3 regions of the Comamonas sp. MYb21 genome follow, and region 1 is predicted to be linked to each of the others. Evidence: predicted binding sites of a transcription regulator. Region 1 holds the regulator's gene; each other region holds the start of a gene.
The links. The regulator sigma-54, encoded in region 1, starts transcription at its own class of promoters, with help from an activator protein. The targets are predictions, from matches to a motif close to TGGCANGNAANCTGCTTT.
Positions count from the first base shown of each region.

Region 1 (7,183 bases):
ACCACAGCTACTATGATGCAGAGCGTATCTTGGTGGATGACGAAGCCACCAAACTGGCCCGTCTGGCACTCGTGGCAGCGGTCGCGCAGGTGCTGCGCAATGGCCTGGCCGTGCTGGGTGTGAGTGCACCAGAGCGCATGTGATTTTGCGAACAAAGGTAATAACTGCAATGCGACGACATCAACGTGGTGGAACCATCCTGGGCCTGATCCTGGGGCTGCTGGTGGGCGTGGGCGCGGCCTTGGCCGTGGCCGTGTACGTCACCAATGTGCCGGTGCCGTTTGTCAACAAAGGTGGCGTCAAGGGCGAGGCCAAGGACAAGGCCGAGGCGCAGCGCAACCAGAACTGGGACCCGAACTCGCCGCTCTATGGCAAGAACCCCGCGCGGGCACCAGCGGCTGTGGCGCCGGCCGCGCAGGGCGTGGTGGTGCCAGAGCCGCCGCGCACCGTGGCTGACAACGCCACCCCGCCGGTGGAAAACAAGCCCGCCAAGCCCGAGGTGGTGCTGCCCGATCCGGCCAAGCCTGCCGACAAGCCAGCAGACAAGACCCAGGTCGCCAAGCTCGATCCCAAGGCCGGCCAGGGCGCCGATCCGCTGGGCGATCTGGCCAAGTCGCGCAGTGCCGATGGCACCGACGGCTTCCAGTACTTTGTGCAGGCCGGCGCTTTTCGCAGCCAGTCCGATGGCGATGCACAACGCGCCAAGCTGGCGATGATGGGCTGGGAAGCGCGTGTGAGCGAGCGCGAAGTCAATGGCCGCACGGTATACCGGGTGCGCGTGGGCCCATTCAACAAGCGCGATGATGCCGATGGCCTCAAAGGCAAGCTCGATGGCGCCGGCGTGGATGCGCAAATCGTCCGCGTACAGCGTTGAACTTTTGGCGGTGCAGGACACTCCTAACCGCAACTTGTCACTGGAGTTAACAAAACATGAAACGTCGTGAGTTTTCCACTTTGGCGGCTTCCGCTACTGCCGCTTCCGCGCTGAGCCTGCCTTTCGCTACTGGCGCCAACGCACAGGCCAAGTTCAAGGAAGGCAAGGACTACCTGAAGCTGGCCAAGCCCGTCACCCCCGATGCGCCCGCTGGCAAGGTCGAGGTGATCGAGTTCTTCTGGTACAGCTGCCCCCACTGCAATGCCTTCGAGCCGCAGTTTGAAGCCTGGGCCAAGACTGCCCCCAAGAACCTGCAGATCCGCCGCGTGCCCGTGGCCTTCAACAACACCTTTGTGCCCCAGCAAAAGATCTACTTTGCGCTGGAGTCGATGGGCCTGATCCCTGACGTGCATGTCAAGGTTTTCCGTGCGATCCACGTGGAGCGCCAACGCCTGAACAAGGACGACGAGATCTTTGCCTGGATGGACAAGAACGGCGTGGACCTGGCCAAGTTCAAGGAAGCCTACAACTCCTTCAGCGTCGCAGGCCAGGTGCGCAAGGCCACCCAGCTGCAAGAGTCCTACGGCGTCGAAGGCGTTCCATCGCTGGGCGTGGCGGGCAAGTACTACACCGACGGCACCCGTGCCGGCTCGATGAGCAACGTGCTGCAAGTGGTAGAGTTCCTGGCGGCACAAGGCTGAGCGGCCTCCCCAACGCTTTAGACAAAGCCCGCACGCGCGGGCTTTTTTGTGCCAAAAACGGCCCAACGCTCCAGCATGGCTACAATGGGGCAGAGCAAGATTCATGCCTTATGAGACACCGTATTTTTAACACTTTGTTGGTGGCAGTGGCCCTGGCCGTGCCGCTGCTGTCGCACGCCGAGCGTGCAGACCGCACCAAGCCCATGAACATCGAGGCGGACGATGGCCGCCACGATGAACTCAAGCAGACCAGTGTCTTCACGGGCAATGTGGTGGTGACCAAGGGCACCATCATCATCCGTGGCGCGCAGCTGACCGTGAGCCAGGACCGCGACGGCTTCCAGCACGGCGTGGTCACCGCTGCGCCGGGCAAGCTCGCGTTCTTCCGCCAAAAGCGGGATTCCGCCCCTGGCGCGCCCGACGAGTTCGTCGAAGGCGAAGGCGAGGTCATCACCTATAACGGCCGCGACGACACCGTGCACTTTGAGCGCCGTGGCGAGCTGCGCCGCTACCGCGAGACCACGTTGACCGACCAGGTCAGTGGCCCGCTGATCGTCTACAACAACCTGAGCGACACCTTCACGGTCTCCGGCCAAAAGGGTGCCCAGGCGGCGGCCGATCCCAAGCCCGGCGCGCCCAAGAAGGACCGCGTGCGCGTGATCCTGACGCCCAAGGCCGACGGCAAGGCGGACGACAAGGCCAGCGCCCCGGCCAAGCCCGCTGCCGATGACAAGACGCCATTGCGCCCCAGCACCCAACTGAACGACGGAGCCAAGTAACCGTGGCAGAAAACTCGTCGACCATTTCCGTCAATGCCCGGGTCGCCAACAGCGACCACCGCAGCCAGCTGGAGGTCTTGCACCTGGAGAAGTCCTATGGCAGCCGCAAGGTGGTCAAGGATGTATCGCTGTCGGTGCGCAAGGGCGAAGTGGTGGGTTTGCTCGGCCCCAATGGCGCGGGCAAGACCACCTCGTTCTACATGATCGTGGGCCTGGTGCGCAGCGATGGCGGGGATATCCGCATCGATGGGCAGTCGGTGGCCAATATGCCGATCCACCAGCGCTCGCAGCTGGGCCTGTCCTACCTGCCGCAGGAAGCCTCGATCTTTCGCAAGCTCAGCGTGCAGGACAATGTGCGCGCCGTGCTGGAGCTGCAAAAGGATGAGCATGGCAAGCCGCTCTCGCGCGCCGAGGTCGAGCGCCAGCTCACCGCGCTGCTGCAGGAGCTGCGGGTCGAGCACCTGCGCGAGTCACCGTCGGTGGCGCTGTCCGGGGGCGAGCGCCGCCGCGTCGAGATCGCCCGTGCACTGGCCACCCAGCCCCGTTTTATCTTGCTCGACGAGCCCTTCGCCGGCATCGACCCCATCGCCGTGATCGAGATCCAGCGCATTGTCGCCTTCCTCAAGGAGCGCGGCATTGGCGTGCTGATCACCGACCACAATGTGCGCGAAACCCTGGGTATCTGTGACCATGCCTGCATCATCAGCGATGGCAAGGTGCTGGCCGCCGGGACGCCGCAAGAGATTGTGGAGAACGCAGAGGTCCGGAGGGTGTATCTGGGTGAACATTTCCGTATGTGACACCGCACGCCTTGGCGGGCGTGCCAGCCAAGCTACCGACCCGCGCTGCGGGCCCGGTAGGGCTGATCTGTTGCCAACTGCCGCAGCCGCTGCAAAGGCGCAGCCATGATGCCGTCGCTGTCGCTGCGCGTATCGCAGAACCTGACCCTAACGCCCCAGTTGCAGCAGTCGATTCGCCTGCTGCAGCTGTCCACGCAGGAGCTGACGCAGGAAGTCGAGCAGATGCTCGACGAAAACCCGTTTCTGGAGCGCGAGGGCGAAGAGGCCCCCGAGGCCGAAGCCGGTAAAGACGCCGCTGAATCTGCCGAGGCTGCAGAAGCAGCCGACAAGGCTGCCGATACTGCTGCCAGCGCCGACACCAGCAACAGCAGCGATTTCGAGCCCGGAACCTCCGACCAGCCGCTGGATTTTGCTGCGGGCAAGGAAACCGGCGTCGATGCCGAGGCCGCTGCCGGCGATTCGGCATCGGACTGGGAAGAGTGGGGCGGCGATCTGCCCGCCCGCTCCAGCGCAGGCGATGATGACGACGAGACGCCGATGTCCGACCGGCGCAGCGAGCACCTGAGCCTGCAGGATGTGCTGCACCGCCAGGCCTTGTCGCTGCGCCTGTGCCAGGAAGACCGGGCCGCGCTCTACTTTCTGATCGAATCGCTGAACGACGACGGCTACCTCGAAGAAACGCTGGCCGAGCTCGCGCAAAGCTTTGGCGATGCTTCGGACCCCGAGCGCTACGAGGCGCTGCTGCACCACCTGACCGTGGCGCTGCGCTTGCTGCAAAGCCTGGAGCCGATTGGTGTGGGCGCGCGCAACCTGTCCGAGTGCATGCAGCTGCAGATCAAGGCCCAGCAGCGCCTGTTGGATGAAGAGGGCTCGGACACGCCCGAGGCCGATGCGCTGGCGCTGGAGACTGCCTTGCTGGTCTGCCAGGAGTCCCTTGATCTGCTGGCGCGCCGTGATGTGCGCAAGCTGGTGCAGCTGACCGGTTGCAACGAGGCGGCGGTGCGCAGCGCGCTGGCGCTGATCGCCAAGCTCGAACCCCGCCCCGGCCGGCCCTATGCCGATGTGGACCGCAACACCATCATCCCCGATGTCATCGTGCGACCCAGCAATGAGCGCGGCCTGCCGGTGCCCGGTTTCAGCGTGCAGCTCAATGCCGAGGTGATGCCGCGCCTGCGCGTGCAGGATGTCTACGCCAATGCCTTGCGCAGCCACAAGGGCAGCGAAGGCCATGGCGCACTGCAGCAGCGGCTGCAGGAGGCGCGCTGGTTCATCAAGAACATCCAGCAGCGCTTTGACACCATCTTGCGCGTCTCGCAGGCCATCGTCGAGCGCCAGCGCAATTTCTTTGTGCATGGCGAGCTGGCGATGCGCCCCATGGTGCTGCGCGAGATTGCCGACGAGCTGGGCCTGCACGAATCCACCATCAGCCGCGTGACCACGGCCAAGTACATGGCCACGCCCCAGGGCACGTTTGAGCTCAAGTACTTCTTTGGCTCGGGCTTGGGCACCGAGACCGGCGGCAGCGCGTCGAGCACGGCCGTCAAGGCGCTGATCAAGCAGCTGCTCGACGAGGAAAGCGCGAAGAAGCCGCTGTCGGATGCAAAGATCGCCGATCTGCTGCAGGCCCAGGGCATTGAATGCGCGCGCCGCACGGTGGCCAAGTACCGCGAGGCCATGCGCATCCCGCCCGCCAGCTTGCGCAAGGCGCTGTAGCCAAAGTCTCAGCCACCATAAAAAAACCGCAGCTGCCTGGGCACTGCGGTTTTCGCTTGTGGAAGCTGCCGATTTACTTCGGCCACAGCCACCAGATGAACAAGGCCAGTACGGCCAGCATCAGGCCGAACTTGGTGAGCTTGTAGGCGGTCTTGTTCCAGGCCTTGAAGCGGCGGCGGTACTGGCCCATGTAGAACGAGATCTTGAAGATGCGGCTGATGAAGCCGCGCGGATCGCCTTCGTTGTTGGGCGAGCTGGCAGCAGCCACCACATGCGTGCCCAGCCAGCGGTTGAGCCACTGCGCAAAGCCATTGGTCATCGGGCGCTCGACATCGCAGAACAGCACGATGCGGTTGCCTTCGGAGCCGTTCTCGGCCCAGTGCATGAAGGTCTCGTCAAAGATCACGCCTTCGCCCTCGCGCCAGCTGTAGGGCGTGCCATCGACCTCGATCATGCAGCGGTCGTCATTGGGCGCCAGCACAGCGAGGTGGTAGCGCAGCGAGCCGGCATAGGGGTCGCGGTGCAGGTTGAGCTTAGCGCCGGGCGGCAGCTCGGCAAACATGGCGGCCTTGATGCCGGGGATGGCCTGCACCAGCGCCGTGGTCTTGGGGCAGAGCTCCATCGCAGACGGGTGGGCCTGGCCATACCACTTCAGGTAGAAGCGCTTCCAGCCGGTCTTGAAGAAGGAGTTGAAGCCCGCGTCGTCGTTGTTGGCCGCCGCCTTGATCTGCATGGCCTGGTGCAGGCCGATGGCCTCTTCGCGGATCTCGCGCCAGTGGGCCTGCAGCGGGGCCAGGTCGGGGAAGGTGCTGGTGGGCAGGTAGGGCGTGCGCGGTACCTTGCTGAACATCAGCATGAACACATTGAACGGCGCCGTAAAGGTGGAGTGGTCAAACAGCTGGCGCAGCAGCTTGTGCCGCACCTTGCCGCGCAGGTGCATGTAGAGGCCGCAGCCAAAGAAAAGCAGCACCAGGGCCAGAACGATGATTTTTGCCATAGACAGCGATTTTAGCGACTGCGCTGTGGCGGCTGTCTGCGCAAGCGCAAACTGGCGTGCGGCAAGGGCTGCCGGGCGGTTTGATGGCCTGCTGGCAGCAGGCCTATTGCAGCCGTCCCAGGGCCGCGCGCTTACTTGGGCTGGGCGGCGAACGCGGTTTTCAGGCGCTGCAGCATCTCGCGGTTGAGCTGGCGCTGCTGGCCGCTCCAGTGCGTCATCGCCTTGTTCAACTCGGCCTGCAGCGCATTGGCGGTCTGCCAGTCGCCCTGGCCTGCGGCCCAGATCGCGTACTCGGCCATCACATCAAAGCTGCCCGAGTGCTGGCGCGCAAAGTCAAAGCTCTTGCGCGCCATCGCCTGGTCGCCCAGCTGGGCATAGGACTTGGCCACCAGCAGGCCCACGGCCTCGGCGCGGAAATGCACATCGGCCTGGGCAATCACGCGCAGCTGCTGCAGCGCCTGCTGCGGATGGCCGGCCTGGTAGGCCGCTTGCGCAGCGCCCCAGCGGATATCGAGGTCGTTGGCAAACGGGCCCTTCATGCTGGCCTCGAAGTGGCCAAAGGCCTGTTCGGCCTGGCCATTGGCCAGCAGGGCCTGGGCCAGGCGGATCTGGTTCTGCGCGGTGGGGCTGTAGTCGTAGGCGGCCTGGGCTTCGCGCACTTCGCGGGTCGGGTCCAGCGCCTTGACGGCATTGCTCGCCAGGCTGCGGGCATGGCGCTGCAGGCGCGAATTGGGCAGGTAGATGGCAAAGAAATACACCACGCTGCCCAGGAAGGGGAAGGCCAGCAGCACAAACAGCCAGTAGTTGTTCTGGCCGCTGCGCACGGCGTGGACCGCAAAAAACAGCGCAATGATGACGTGTACGCCGGCTCCGAGGTAGGGCATCCGCATTCTCTCTGAGTGATGGAGGGGAAGGGCGGCTGCACCGAGGGCTGCGGCCCGCTCTGGGGCCAGACTATAGCAGCCAGCCACCCGTTACGCCTGCGCTATGGGCGCCGGGCTGGCGAATGCCACTGGCACAGTCCACATTCCCGTGCGCTTGGCAGACAATGGGGCAAGCGCGTATGCTTGCCCCCCTGCTTATGAACCAACTGCATTTGTTTTTGCCCTGCGCCGCCGGCGTCGAGGGCCTTTTGGCGGACGAAGTCCATGCCATCACCGGCGCCAGCGGCCAGGACCTCCTGGTGGCGCGCGGCGGCGTCATGCTGCGCGGCATGTGGCGCGATGCGCTGCTGCTGAACCTGCACAGCCGCCTGGCCCAGCGCGTGCTGGTCGAGCTCTCGCACAGCATGTACCGCAACGAGAACGACCTCTACCGCG
Region 1 is NZ_JBBGZC010000011.1:210,278-217,460, reverse strand. Features, by position in the region: gene argS (arginine--tRNA ligase) at 1-143, shown strand, start outside; gene WH367_RS17865 (SPOR domain-containing protein) at 170-874, shown strand; gene WH367_RS17860 (thiol:disulfide interchange protein DsbA/DsbL) at 931-1,575, shown strand; gene lptA (lipopolysaccharide transport periplasmic protein LptA) at 1,686-2,354, shown strand; gene lptB (LPS export ABC transporter ATP-binding protein) at 2,378-3,154, shown strand; gene WH367_RS17845 (RNA polymerase factor sigma-54) at 3,260-4,867, shown strand; gene WH367_RS17840 (aspartyl/asparaginyl beta-hydroxylase domain-containing protein) at 4,941-5,864, opposite strand; gene WH367_RS17835 (hypothetical protein) at 5,996-6,748, opposite strand; gene WH367_RS17830 (THUMP domain-containing class I SAM-dependent RNA methyltransferase) at 6,946-7,183, shown strand, end outside.

Region 2 (7,183 bases), on a different contig from region 1:
CCGCGCTCAGCTCGGGAAAGCCATAGACCCACTGGTCATTGACGCGGTGGGCGGTCGAGGCATCGATGATGCGGATGCTGCGGCCGGTTTCCTGCTCGATGGCATCGACCATGGCCGTGGTGTCCTTGGCGGCATCGTCGTGCAGGCAGAGGATGACCAGGTCCACGCCAGCGATCAGCGCGCGCTTGGCCTCCGGGTCCTTGCGCAGTTCGGGCGCAATGCTTACCAACTCCACGCCGGGCATATCCACCAGGCGTTCGCGAATCTGCAAACCGGTGGTGCCAGCTTCGCCGTCGATAAACACTTTTGCCATTGCCATCACTCCTGCTGCGGGTTGGCGCCTGCGGGCTGCGGGCGCTTGGGGTTCGGGAAAGTGCTTATTGTCATACAAAGCGGCGCAATACGTGCAGGAGGATGGCAAATTTGCAGTCCGGTCTGACCAGGGCTTGTGCGATGCGCCGGACATGCTGTTTTTGGGCCTGTGATGGCCCGGTGCTGGCCCAAAGCGCAGTGCGCACTAGCGCAAAAATGTGTCAGCCCCGAGCGGCTGTGCCAAAAATCCTGCACCGCTCGGGTATTTATCGACAACTTTTACGCGGGCCTCCGACAGGCATTGACTGCCTTGGCTGACAGACCCGCTGCACGGAGATGACAGCCCAACATGGCTGGTTAGCTATACAAATAATAGCTATATGCATTCCGGCGGCCGACAAACCCCGGAAGCGCATTGGGGCTCCTGCAGGCGCTGCCCCCCATGGCGCAGTGCAGCATGGTAAATTCGCGGACTGCCAGGCCTTCTGCCTTGTTTGCGAGTTCTTTGTTCTGCGCGCTCGGCCGCCGGGTTTTTTCCCATTTTGTTTTACTGAGAGACATCATGAAAATTCATGAATACCAAGGCAAGGAAATCTTGCGTCAGTTCGGCGTGCCCGTTCCGCGCGGTATCCCCGCCTTCACTGTGCAAGAAGCAGTGGAAGCAGCACAGAAGCTGGGCGGCCCCGTGTGGGTGGTGAAGGCCCAGATTCACGCAGGTGGCCGCGGTAAGGGCGGTGGCGTGAAGGTTGCCAAGACCATCGACGACGTGAAGGCGCTGTCCGAGCAAATCCTCGGCATGCAGCTGGTGACCCACCAGACCGGCCCTGAAGGCCAGAAGGTGCGCCGCCTGTACATCGAAGACGGTGCCGACATCCAGCAGGAATACTACCTGTCTGCCGTGACCGACCGTGGCACGCAGAAGGTGGCCTTCATCGCTTCGAGCGAAGGCGGCATGGACATCGAGGAAGTGGCGCACAGCACTCCCGAGAAGATCATCACCGTGCTGGTCGACCCCATTGCCGGCTTCACGCAAGCCAATGGTGAAGAGCTGGCCAAGGGCATCGGCATGCCTGCTGATTCGGTGGCCCAGTTCATCGATATCTGCCAAAAGCTGTACAAGTGCTACATGGACACGGACGCATCGCTGGTTGAAATCAACCCGCTCAACCGTGATTCCAAGGGCAACGTGATTGCACTGGACTCCAAGTTCAACTTCGACCCCAACGCACTGTTCCGTCACCCAGAACTGGTGGCCCTGCGCGATCTGGACGAAGAAGATCCTGCTGAAGTGGAAGCTTCCAAGTTCGACCTGGCCTACATCAGCCTGGACGGCAACATCGGCTGCCTGGTGAACGGCGCTGGCCTGGCCATGGCTACGATGGACACCATCAAGCTGTTCGGCGGCGAGCCTGCCAACTTCCTGGACGTGGGCGGCGGTGCCACCCCCGAGAAGGTCACCGAAGCCTTCAAGATCATGCTCAAGAACCCCAAGGTCAAGGGCATTCTGGTCAACATCTTCGGCGGCATCATGAAGTGCGACACCATCGCTACCGGCGTGATCACCGCTTGCAAGGCGGTGAACCTGAGCGTGCCACTGGTCGTGCGCATGAAGGGTACCAACGAAGAGCTGGGCAAGAAGATGCTGGCCGAATCGGGCCTGCCCATCATCTCGGCCGACACCATGGCCGAAGCCGCCACCAAGATCGTTGCCGCAGTGAAGTAAGCCCTGGAGAACACACATGTCTATCTATATCAATAAAGACACCAAAGTCATTACCCAAGGCATCACGGGCAAGACCGGCCAGTTCCACACTGAAAAGTGCCAGGAATACGCGAACGGCAAGAACTGCTTCGTCGCTGGCGTGAACCCCAAGAAGGCTGGCGAAAAGATTTTCGACATCCCTATCTACGGTTCGGTCAAGGATGCTGCCAAGGACACCGGTGCCACCGTGTCCGTGATCTATGTGCCGCCTGCTGGCGCTGCTGCTGCCATCTGGGAAGCGGTGGAAGCCGACCTGGACCTGGCCATCTGCATCACCGAAGGCATCCCCGTGCGCGACATGCTGGAAGTGCGCAACAAGATGAAGGCCAAGGAAGCGGCTGGCGGCAAGAAGACCTTGCTGCTGGGCCCTAACTGCCCAGGCCTGATCACCCCCGGTGAAATCAAGATCGGCATCATGCCCGGTCACATCCACAAGCCAGGCCGCATCGGCGTGGTGAGCCGTTCGGGCACGCTGACCTATGAAGCCGTGGCACAACTGACCGAGCTGGGCATTGGCCAGTCGTCGGCTGTCGGTATCGGTGGCGACCCCATCAATGGTCTCAAGCACATCGACGTGATGAAGGCGTTCAACGACGACCCGAACACCGACGCTGTGATCATGATCGGCGAAATCGGCGGTCCAGACGAAGCCGAAGCTGCGCTCTGGTGCAAGGCCAACATGAAGAAGCCTGTGGTGGGCTTCATCGCTGGTGTGACTGCCCCTCCCGGCAAGCGCATGGGCCACGCTGGCGCGCTGATCTCCGGCGGCGCCGACACGGCAGATGCCAAGCTGGCCATCATGGAGGAGTGCGGTTTCACCATCACCCGCAACCCATCCGAAATGGGCCGCCTGCTGCAAGGCCTGCTGAAGTAAGCAAAATTACGCATGCCAGGGGCTGCGTGCCCCGCTAAACTGCGTACTCCATAAAAAGAAGACGCCAGATCGTTCAGGTCTGGCGTCTTTATTAATAACTACGGAGCGCAACATGGATTACGTCAATCATCCCGACTTCTGGATCGGGCTGGTCAAGATCATCTGGATCAACATCATTCTCTCGGGCGACAACGCCGTTGTCATCGCGCTCGCAGCGCGCTCCCTGTCCCCTGAACAACAAAGAAAAGCCATCATGTTCGGCTCCGGTGCCGCCGTGGTGCTGCGCATCTTGCTGACCGTGGTCGCCGCCAAGCTCTTGGAGCTGTCCTTCTTGCAGATCGTTGGCGGCTGCCTGCTGCTGTGGATTGGCCTGCAGCTGCTCACCAGCCATGACGAAGAAGAGGGCGCGGGCAAGGGCACCGGCACGATGATGGCCGCCATCCGCACCATCCTGATCGCCGACCTGGTGATGAGCCTGGACAACGTGATTGCCGTGGCGGCTGCTGCCGGCGGCAATATGCTGCTGCTGATCCTGGGCCTGGCGATCTCGATCCCGCTGGTGGTCTTTGGCTCCACCTTGATGATCAAGCTGATGGAGCGCTTCCCGGTCATCGTGATCCTGGGCGCCGGCCTCATCGGCTGGGTAGGCGGCGAGACCATCATGAACGACAAGCTGTTGCATGGTTTTGTAGCAGCCAACCCTGCGCTGCACTACCTGGCAGCTGCCGCTGGCGCCGCCCTGGTGGTGGGCCTGGGTCTGTGGCTGCAAAAGCGCAATACCGCGCCTGCACACTGAGCGGCTGATCCTCTCAGCCCAACACAAAGCGCCTTCGGGCGCTTTTTGCATTTCTGCGCAGGGCTGCAGAGATGGTGCTTCGTCAAGAGGAAACAGCGCCTGCAGCAGCCAACGCATTGATCGGCATCAGCCATCGAGAGGAGTCAAGGGTAAACCCGTAACCAAAATCCGGTAGCACCCAACACATCGTGATCCTTTGTCAACCGCGTATCGAAAATGTCATTTGTATAGCTTATGTGCATATAATCGAGACGAGGTTTATCAATATGCCAAGACTCATAGTTTCATTAGATGGAGTGGTGATCCAGGACTACATGCTGACGGAGTCCAGGGCCACCCTGGGGCGCCGTTCCACCAACGACATCGTGCTGACCGACATGGCGGTCAGCGGCGAGCATGTGGCCTTCACCTATGAGAAGAAGATCGGCATCGTCGTCGTCGAAGACCTGGGCAGCACCAATGGCACCAAGGTCAACGGCCTCAAGGTGCGCCGCCAGGTGCTGCAAAGCGGCGACCTGCTGGACATCGGCAAATGCCGCATCCGCTTTTTGATGAACTCTCTCGTGCCCGAAAGCCACTACATGCATGCCAGCGAAGCCGGCAGCCTGACCGCCAAGCCCGCCCATGCCGACCACGGCGAAGACAGCCCCACGGTCCCCGCCGACTTCCCCCCTGCCGAAGAGCAGCCCTACACCCCCAGCCCCTACCTGCGCGCCGTCAGCGGCGCCAGCGAAGACATCATTCTGTCCAAGGTCGTCACCACCGTTGGCCGCCCTGGGATCGCCGTCGCTGCGCTGACCAAGCGCGGTAAGGGCTATATCGCTACTAAGGTAGATGGGTCTGCGGATGTGGTGCTGAACGGCCAAGCGCTGAATGGCGTGGGGTTGTCGATGCACAAGGGGGATCGGATTGAGCTGGCGGGGATGGCTTATGAGTTTTGGACTTAGGGCTCTGGGTCTTGGGCTTGCATAGACAGGGCCTACACAAATGCTGCGGCACCTTTGGGTGCCGTTTCTGTTTCTGCTTCCCATGCTCTTAGCATGCACAGTCGTTCATCGGGTGACAAAAATGGCAGAAATCTTGGCTCGCTGACATTTATGAACGTCTTGCACAATAAGTTAACAAAACGCCGCATTTTTGTCAGCCGAGGCCGCGAAATGCGTAGACGCCAAAAGTTGGCACAGCACTTGCATTAAGTGATCCATGCCAAGTCGCTCGACAAGGCTACCTAATCACTGGTTACATAGAGAGGATTCAACATGCTGCGTACTATGCAAAAGGGTTTCACCCTGATCGAACTGATGATCGTTGTGGCGATTATCGGTATTTTGGCTGCTGTGGCACTGCCTGCTTACCAAGATTACACCGTCCGCGGTAAAGTGACCGAAGTCATGATTGCTGCAAGTTCGCCCAAGAGCTTGATTAGCGAAGCGTTCCAAAGTGACAACCTCGCAGGCGTAACTGCGGCAGCCACAGAATATAATAATCGCCCTGCTGCTGAAAAGACCAGTAAGTACGTTGGTGGTATTAACATTGATACCGCTACTGGTGTGATTACGGTAACTACTGCTGCTGCTGCCACTTCCGGTTTGCCAACCGATGCTGCTGCAAAGAATGTGAACTATTCCCCTAACGTTAATGGTGTTGCGTTGGTGTCTGGTGCAACTGGTGCCATTGACTGGGCTTGTACATCTACTACAGACACCACCGCTACAACTCGTGCTTTGGGTAATAAGGTAATCCCTAATGATCCACTGCCCGCGAAATATGCACCTTCCGAATGCCGTTAATTATTTTTAATTAATAGCAAAAGCCCGCTAACTGCGGGCTTTTTTTTGAAGTTCAGTTAAATGAGTAAAATTAGAGCTGCGGCAATCCATTTTGGTATAACAATGTCGATAATTTTACCTTTGTTAATATTGGTAAAGCATTATTGGTTTCGTGGGTCTTTTTTCTCATTGATGGATGCGAATGGCTTATTTTTCTTGTTTTTGCTAGTTGGTTTCATTTGTGGTCCTTTCTTGACGTTCTTTGTATTCGATAAAAAGAAAAAAAGGCTTTCGTTAGTAATAGATATTGCCGTTATTGCTGTGCTGCAAATTTTTGGGGTTGGGTACGGTTTGTTTGTTATGAGTTATGCACGCCCCGTTGTCATGGTTTTTGAAGTAGATCGGATACGTGTACTTTCTTTCGCTGAGTTAGATCGACAAGAAGAAAATATATTTCCTGGATGGACCAGTATTTGGAGTTTTAGTCAGCCGCAAGTGGTTTTTTTGAGGCCTGCTGGAAGCAACGGCGAAAAATGGAAAAGAATATATTCGGATATAAATGGCCAGCAAGCCAGTCGTCAGCCTAGTCAGTGGACAGATTATTATGATAATTCTAAAATTATTTTAGAGCGTACCAAGCCGCTGGAGACTCTCATAGAGAAATTTCCAGAAAAAGTCAAGGAAATAGAATTTTCCATAAGAGCTAACGCCAGTGCCCGCTGGCTGCCATTGGTCAGTGAGAAAAAATTGGACTGGGTAATTTTTTTGGATGATAAAAATGCAAAGCCGATTGCATTCATGAATTTAGATGGATTTTTCTAACAAAAAATCTTGTGAAATCATTAATTTTATTTATCACTAATTTTATTTGACAAATGGCTTTCATTTTTGCCACCTTGTTTCGTCAAAAGAAGAATTGAGCTCATTACCATCCCCTTATCTATCGCCTTGCACATGTCATAAACAGTCAGCAGTGCGACCTGAACTGCGGTCAAGGCCTCCATCTCCACGCCAGTAGGCCCAACAGTTTCTGTTCTGACTTCGCAACGTACAGCGTTCTTTTCGGGTAACAGCTCAAAATCCACCGCCACCTTGGTCAGCGCAATCGGGTGGCACAGCGGTATCAGCTCACTGGTCTTCTTCGCCGCCATGATGCCGGCAATGCGTGCAATACCCAGCACATCTCCTTTTTTGGCGGTGCCGGCGGCGATGATGTCCAAGGTGGCCGGCTGCATGGTGATAAAGCCCTCCGCAATCGCAATGCGATGGGTGTTAGGCTTGGCGCCTACATCGACCATATGGGCCTGGCCCTGGGCGTCGAAATGGGTGAGTTCAGTCATGGTGCTTTCCGTGTTCAATACGTCACAAGCGGCAATACAGGGTGCAACTTGTGCAGTGGTGCTTCATCATACGTGTTGGGCTGAAGGCTTGATGGCAAGGAGCCCGCTCTGGTCACCCTCTGGCTTGATTCAGATTCAGCATCTGCTGCCGCACGGAATTTTGAATGAATACATGGTTTTTTAAACGCACAGCATGTGCATTGTTGGCCACCCATATGGCTGCGGTGGCCACTCTGGCCCCCATGCAGGCGCGGGCCGACACCAGCTTGCCGGCGATGGGCGAGGGCGCCGAGATGACCACCAGCGAGGAGCGGCGCCTGGGCGATGACA
Region 2 is NZ_JBBGZC010000005.1:87,330-94,512, reverse strand. Features, by position in the region: gene argC (N-acetyl-gamma-glutamyl-phosphate reductase) at 1-313, opposite strand, end outside; gene sucC (ADP-forming succinate--CoA ligase subunit beta) at 875-2,035, shown strand; gene sucD (succinate--CoA ligase subunit alpha) at 2,052-2,948, shown strand; gene WH367_RS08695 (TerC family protein) at 3,061-3,744, shown strand; gene WH367_RS08690 (FHA domain-containing protein) at 4,044-4,691, shown strand; gene WH367_RS08685 (pilin) at 5,004-5,534, shown strand; gene WH367_RS08680 (hypothetical protein) at 5,595-6,335, shown strand; gene moaC (cyclic pyranopterin monophosphate synthase MoaC) at 6,362-6,853, opposite strand; gene WH367_RS08670 (M48 family metalloprotease) at 7,054-7,183, shown strand, end outside.
Region 2: WH367_RS08685 (pilin) is a predicted target of sigma-54. The motif match lies at 4,921-4,938, and genes of this name have one in related genera.

Region 3 (7,183 bases), on a different contig from region 1:
CCGCCCAGCTGGGCCCTATTCAAAAAGCCGAAGGCCGTGACTCGGTCGTTGCACGCATGGTGCGCCTCGTGGAGCGCGCCTACCAGCGCGGCGCCAATGTGGTGGTGTTCCCTGAGCTGGCCTTCACGACCTTCTTCCCGCGCTGGTATGTCGAAGACCTCGACCAAGCCGACAACTGGTATGAAGAAACCCTGCCATCGCCCGCCACCCAGCCGCTGTTCGATGCGATCAAGCGCTACGGGATCACCTGTTACCTGGGTTACGCCGAGATCGCCCATGAGGCCGATGAAACCGGCGTGCTGCGCAAGCGCCGCTTCAACACCTCGGTGGTGATTGCACCGTCGGGTGAGGTCATTTTGAAGTACCGCAAAGTCCACCTGCCCGGCCACAAGGAGTTCTCCACCATCCGCAAGGTGCAGCACCTGGAGAAGCGCTATTTTGAAGTGGGCAACCTGGGCTTTCCGGTCACCCGCGCCCCGGTGGGCGAGGTGGAAGGCGTCAACATGGGCATGCTGATCTGCAACGACCGCCGCTGGCCAGAATCCTGGCGTGAGCTGGGTCTGCAGCAGGTCGAACTGGTCATGCTGGGCTACAACACCCCGGCCGTGAACCAGGAAAACCGTGGCTTTGAAGCCCACCATCTGCGCAACTTCCACTCGCAGTTGTCGATCCAGGCCGGGTGCTACCAAAATGCCACGTTTGGTGTTGGCGTGGCCAAGGCCGGCAATGAAGATGGCTTTGAGCTGATGGGCCACTCGATCATCGTCAACCCGCAAGGCGAGATCATGGCGATGGCCACCAGCTGGGACGACGAGCTGGTCGTGGCCGACTGCAACCTTGCGATGTGCGAGCTGGGCCGCACCACCATCTTCAACTTTGCGCAGCACCGCCGCCTCGAAGCCTACCAGCGCCTCACCAACCAGACCGGCAGCACAGCCCCTGCCGTTTGGCAGCCCCAAGGCGCTGCCGTCGCCCAGGAGCAGAACTGATGAATGCGCCCAGCCTGGCCGAGCTGCCCAGCAGCATCGCGCATGCGTTGTTTGGCGCGATGCGTGTGCCCACGTTTGCCGATGTTGAGTTGGCCGCCGAGCGCATTGCACCCTATATACGCCGCACGCCTTTGCTGTTTTCGCGCAGCCTGAGCGAACGCACGGGTGCACGCATCTGGCTCAAGCCCGAATGCCTGCAAATCACCGGCTCCTTCAAGCTGCGCGGTGCCTTCAATGCGATCTTGTCGCTCAGCCAAGCGCAGCGCCACAACGGCGTGATTGCGTACTCTACGGGCAACCACGGCCAGGCAATTGCCTGGGCCGCTGCCACGCTGGGCGTGCAGGCGACGATTGTGATGCCTGCGGATGCGCCCAAGAACAAGGTCAAAAAGGCGCTGGAGCAGGGCGCCAACGTGGTGCACTACGACCGCATGACGCAAAGCCGTGAGGAGATTGGCATGCAGTTGCTGGCCGAGACCGGCGCGACCCTGATCCCGCCGGGCGACTTTCCCGAAGTGCTGGCCGCCCAAGGCACGGTCGCGCTCGAAGCCTTGCAGGACTTGCCAGCCGATGACCTGGCGCAACTTAGTCTGTTTGCCGCTCCCTGTGGCGGTGGCGGCCTGATGGCGGGCTGCAATTTGAGCCTGGCCGCCTTGAGCCCGCAAACCCGCCGCGTCGCCGTGGAACCGGCTGCGTTTGATGACACCCTGCGCTCACTGGCCAGTGGCACGCGCCAGAGCAATCCCAAATCGGCCGATTCGATTTGCGACGCCTTGCAGGCCGTCACACCGGCCGAGCTGCCTTATGCGATCAATGGCCTGCGCCTGAGCCAGGCCGTCAGCGTCAGCGACGCAGAGGTGCTGGCCGCCATGCGCTTTGCGATCGAAGACCTGCGTTTGGTGGTCGAGCCCGGCGGCGCAGTCGCCTTGGCAGCCTTGCTCGCAGGCAAGCTGCCGCTAGAGGGCCAAAGTGCAGTGGTTGTGCTGTCAGGGGCCAATGTCGACCTGCCTTTGCTCAGCCAGGCCCTGGCTTGATGCCATCGCCACATCCCGAGCGGGCCTGCTCTTGCGTTCCATGCATTCGCCAGCGCCCGCACCGTCCAGCTATTTCCAGAGTCCATGCACCATGAATCTACCTTCCGCTTTCCACTTTGCCTTCAACATCCGCGACCTGGACCAGGCCCGCGCCTTTTACGGTGGCGTGCTCGGCTGCGTCGAAGGCCGCAGCACCGACACCTGGGTCGATTTTGATTTCTTCGGCCACCAAATCTCCTTGCACCTGGGCGAGCCCTTTGCCACGGCCAACACCGGCAAGGTCGGCCAGCACATGGTGCCGATGCCGCACTTCGGCATCATCTTGCTCTACCCCGACTGGCGCGCCATGGCCGATCGCCTGCAAGCCGCCGGCGTGGAGTTTGTGCTCGCGCCCCAAGTGCGCTTTGAGGGCGAGCCCGGTGAGCAATGGACCATGTTCTTTCGTGATCCGTTTGGCAATCCAATCGAGGTCAAAGGCTTCCGCTCGGAAGCGCAAATCTACGCGCACTAAGAATGTATTGAGGTTCCCAAAAACACTGCCCCAAAGCCGCTCCACGCACCAAAGCCAATGCGCTGAGCACCAATCCGGTGCAGGTTGGCATGAAGCCCGCTTGCAACCAGCGCATGTGTGAACCTAGCTAGAGAAAGAAACGACGCCATGTTTGATCTGACCATCCGCAACGGCCGTATCAGCACCTCCCAAAACACCTTTGTGGCCGATATCGGCATTCAGGGCGGCACCATTGCCGCCATCGGCGAGAACCTGCCAGCAGGGCGGCGTGACATTGATGCACAAGGCCTGTGGGTCATGCCCGGTGGCATCGACAGCCACGCCCATATTGAACAGGCATCCAGCTCCGGGGTGATGTGTGCCGATGATTTCTACAGCGCCACGGTCTCGGCCGCGTTCGGCGGCACGACCTGCGTGATCCCGTTTGCTGCGCAGCACAAAGGCCAGCAAGTGCCCGAGATGGTCGCTGCCTACGCCAAGCTGGCGGCCGAGAAAGCGGTGATCGACTACGGCTTTCACCTGATCCTGTCCGAAATCACCCCGCAAATGCTGGAGCAGGATTTGCCACGTGCAATTGCAGAGGGCATCACCTCGCTGAAGGTCTACATGACCTACGACAAGCTCAAGATCGACGACTTCCAGATGCTGGATGTGCTGGAAGTCGCAGGCCGCGAAGGCGCGATGGTCATGGTGCATGCCGAGAACCACGACGTGATCCGCTGGATCGCCCGCCGTCTGCTGGACAAGGGCCTCACGGCGCCCAAATTCCACGGCGTGGCCCACGATGCGATTGCAGAAATCGAAGCCAGCTCGCGTGCTATCCAGCTGGCCAATCTGCTCGATGTGCCGATTTTGCTGGTGCATATTTCAGGCCCCGAAGCGATTGAAGTGATTCGCAGTGCCCGGCAACTGGGCAGCAAAGTGCATGCCGAGACCTGCCCGCAATACCTGTTCCTGACCGCAGAAGACATGGACCAGGAGGGTCTGGAAGGCGCAAAATTCTGCTGCAGCCCACCGGTGCGCGACAAGGCCGCGCAAGACAAGGTCTGGCAAGGCCTGCTGGACGGCACCCTGGGCATCTACAGCTCTGACCACGCGCCCTACAAGTTCGATGAAAGCGGCAAGCTGCCCAAGGGCGATGCCACCACCTTCAAGGAAATGGCCAATGGCGTGCCCGGCCTGGAGCTGCGCTTGCCGCTGCTGTTCTCCGAAGGCCTGCTGACTGGCCGCCTCACGCCCGAAGAATTTGTGCGTCTTACTGCCACCAACCATGCATACATGTATGGCCTGCAAAAACGCAAGGGCGATATTGCCATCGGCCTGGATGCCGACATTGCGATTTGGGACCCCCAAGCCCAGCGCAGCGTGCGCTGGAGCGACCTGCACGACCAGGTTGGCTACACGCCTTACGAGGGTCGTGTGGTCAACGGCTGGCCCATTACTGTGATCAACCGTGGCGAGGTGGTGGTCGAGAACGCCCAGCTGCTGGCCCAGCGTGGCCGTGGCCAGTTCCTGCCTTGCGAATGCCCCGAGCCCATTGTGCAAGCAGCCCAGCAGCCCAAGCCCTCTGATGCCTCGCAATGGCTGGGGCTCAAAGGCAAGGCCTGGCAGCAGTATTGAGTGCCAGATGACGTCGACTTTGGCGGGCCCTTAACAACAGGTTAAGGCATACCGATAAAACGGCAGGCGACAGCTTGGCCAATGCGCCCAATAATTTTCTCAAGCTCCCAAGCTACTCAGGCCCAGCCAGTGATGGCTTTTCATCCATGAATGAACGAACTCCGCCCATGAACAACCTTGCCCATACCCTCGCTCGCGCCTCCTGGCTGACACTGGCACTGGCTTTGACCAGCGCCGCCCAGGCACAAACTGCTGCGCCTTTGAAAACCGCCTTGGATCCCACCTTTGCCCCGCAGGCCATGGTCAAGATCGGTGGCGGCCTGCAAGGCTTCAACGTCGACATGGGCGAAGAAATCGCCAAGCGCCTGGGCCGCAAGCTCAGCATTGATGCAACCGAATTCTCGGGCCTGGTGCCGGGTCTCAACAGCGGCAAATACGAGTTTCTGCTCGCGCCTGTGACGGTCACGCCTGAACGCGCCAAAGCCATGCTGTTTACCGAGGGCTACACCGAGACAAACTACACCTTCATGGGCCGCAAAAACGCAGCCGCGCTGGAATCGCTGGAGGCGCTGAAAGACAAGGTCGTGGCGGTCAACAAGGGCTCGAACTACGACGCCTGGGCCAAAGAGAACGCCGACAAGTACGGCTTCAAGTACTTCGTCTACGGCTCCAACGCGGATGCGATTCAGGCCGTCTTGACCAAGCGTGCCGACTACAACCTGACCGGCAGCACAGTGGCGGGCTGGGCCGTCAAACAATCGCCTGCGCTGCAGGCGGGCTACACCATCAAGACCGGGCTGGTCTGGGCGATTCCCTTCCGCCTCGACGACAAGGCCGGCCGTGACCAGGTCAGCAACGTGCTCAAGTGCATGAAGGCCGATGGCACGATCGCCAAGCTCGCAGAAAAATGGTATGGCTACTCACCTGCGGCCAACAGCGTGGAGCGCACCGTCAGCCCAGGCCACGGCGTGCCCGGCACCGAGAACTACGACGCCACCCCCGTTAAGCCGAAGTGCTCGTAAGCACGCGATGGCTGTGATAACCCTGAAGTGCTGAGGACCTATGAGCGCCCCCATTCTTGAACTTGTTGAACTGCGCAAATCCTACGGCTCGCTGGACGTCTTGCGTGGTGTGAACTTGCGTGTGTACCCGGCAGAGCTGGTGTGCGTCATCGGACCCTCTGGCTCTGGCAAAAGCACCATGCTGCGCTGCTGCAACCGGCTGGAAGAGCCCAGCGACGGCCAGGTGGTCATCAACGGCCAGGACATCATGCGGTCCGATGTCGATGTCAACCAGGTGCGCCAAAACGTCGGCATGGTGTTCCAGCACTTCAACCTGTATCCCCACCTGAACGTGCTGGGAAACATCACCCTGGCACTGCGCCAGGTGCAGAAAAAAAGCAAAGCCGAGGCCGAGACCATTGCCCAGGAGGCGCTGGCCAAAGTGGGTCTGGCCCACAAGGCGAGCGCGTTTCCCAGCCAGCTCTCCGGCGGGCAGCAGCAGCGCGTGGGCATCGCGCGCGGCATTGCACTCAAGCCGCAGGTGATGCTGTTTGACGAGCCCACCAGCGCGCTGGATCCGGAGCTGGTTGACGAGGTGCTGCAGGTGATGCGCGCGCTGCGCGATGAAGGCATGACCATGCTGGTCGTGACCCATGAAATGGCGTTTGCCCACGCAGCGGCTGACCGCGTGATCTTCATGGACGGCGGCGTGGTCGCCGAAGCGGGCACTCCGGCTGAGATTTTTGAGAACCCGCAGCAAGAGCGCACCCGCAGCTTTGTAGGCCGCTACATGCATGGCACGAATGGAGTCAAAGTCGCTGCATTGCAGGCACCCACTGGCGCAGGTGGCAGCCTATGAGCGAGTCCAGTGGCGGTTTTTTATTCACCTTTTTCAACCTGGCCATCGCGCAGGAATACTGGGCCGACATCGCGCGTGGCATGCTGGTCACCATCGGGGTCGGCATAGCGGTCGTCATCACCGGTCTGGCACTGGGGCTGGCCATGGCGATTGGCCGCGCATTGCAGCTGCGCTGGCTGACGGCAGCCACTGTGATCTTCTCGGACGTGATGCGCTCGCTGCCACCGCTGGTGGTGCTCATCCTGCTGTACTTTGGCCTGCCGACCCTGGGGCTGGAGTTATCGGCCTTTGCTGCGACCTGGGTCAGCCTGTCGATGGTGCTGGCCGCTTATGCGCAAGAAAGCATCTGGTCGGCGATGGCCTCGCTGCCCAAAGGCCAGACCGAGGCGGCGCGCTCCACCGGCCTGTCGTGGTGGCAGGCGATGCGCTGGGTGGTCTTGCCCCAGGCGCTGCGCCGCGCGGTACCGCCGCTGACCAACCGCGTGATCTCGACGACCAAGAACACCGCACTGGGCTCGATCGTTGCCCTGGGGGAAATTCTGAGCAATGCGCAGGCCGCATCGGCCGTGGCGGGCAACCCCACACCGCTGACGATTGGGGCATTTCTCTACCTGTTGGTGTTCTTGCCGATCGTGATTTTCTCGCGCTGGCTGGAGCACAAAACCAAAACCACCGCGTAAGTGCCAAGCCATGGAAATTTTCTTACAAAACTTCTTCAACCTCGAGGTCTTCCAGCAGGCGCTGCCGTATCTGCTGCAAGGTTTTTGGACGACGATCTGGCTCTCGGTGCTGGTGATTCCGCTGGGTGCAGCGGCAGGCTTGCTGCTGGCCCTGGGCCAGACGCAATCGAGCCGCCGCAGCCTGCGCTGGAGCATCATTGCCTATATCGATTTCTTTCGCGCCTTTCCGCCGCTGGTCTTGCTGATTTTTCTCTACTTTGGCCTGCCTTTTGTCATCGGCGATGTGCCCAAGCTGATTGCCGTGATGCTGGCCTTTACGCTGAACAACTCCAGCTACTTTGCCGAGGTGTTTCGCGCCGGCATCGAGGCCATTCCCAAAGGTCAGATGGAAGCGGCCCGCTCGACGGGTCTGAGCCGTTTGCAAGCGCTGCGCTGGGTGATCTTGCCGCAGGCCACGCGCCATGTGCAGGCCGATTTGCTGGGCAACTG
Region 3 is NZ_JBBGZC010000004.1:210,319-217,501, forward strand. Features, by position in the region: gene WH367_RS07655 (N-carbamoyl-D-amino-acid hydrolase) at 1-989, shown strand, start outside; gene WH367_RS07660 (threonine/serine dehydratase) at 989-2,023, shown strand; gene WH367_RS07665 (VOC family protein) at 2,115-2,534, shown strand; gene hydA (dihydropyrimidinase) at 2,682-4,154, shown strand; gene WH367_RS07675 (transporter substrate-binding domain-containing protein) at 4,322-5,176, shown strand; gene WH367_RS07680 (amino acid ABC transporter ATP-binding protein) at 5,217-6,014, shown strand; gene WH367_RS07685 (amino acid ABC transporter permease) at 6,011-6,694, shown strand; gene WH367_RS07690 (amino acid ABC transporter permease) at 6,705-7,183, shown strand, end outside.
Region 3: hydA (dihydropyrimidinase) is a predicted target of sigma-54. The motif match lies at 2,620-2,637, and genes of this name have one in related genera.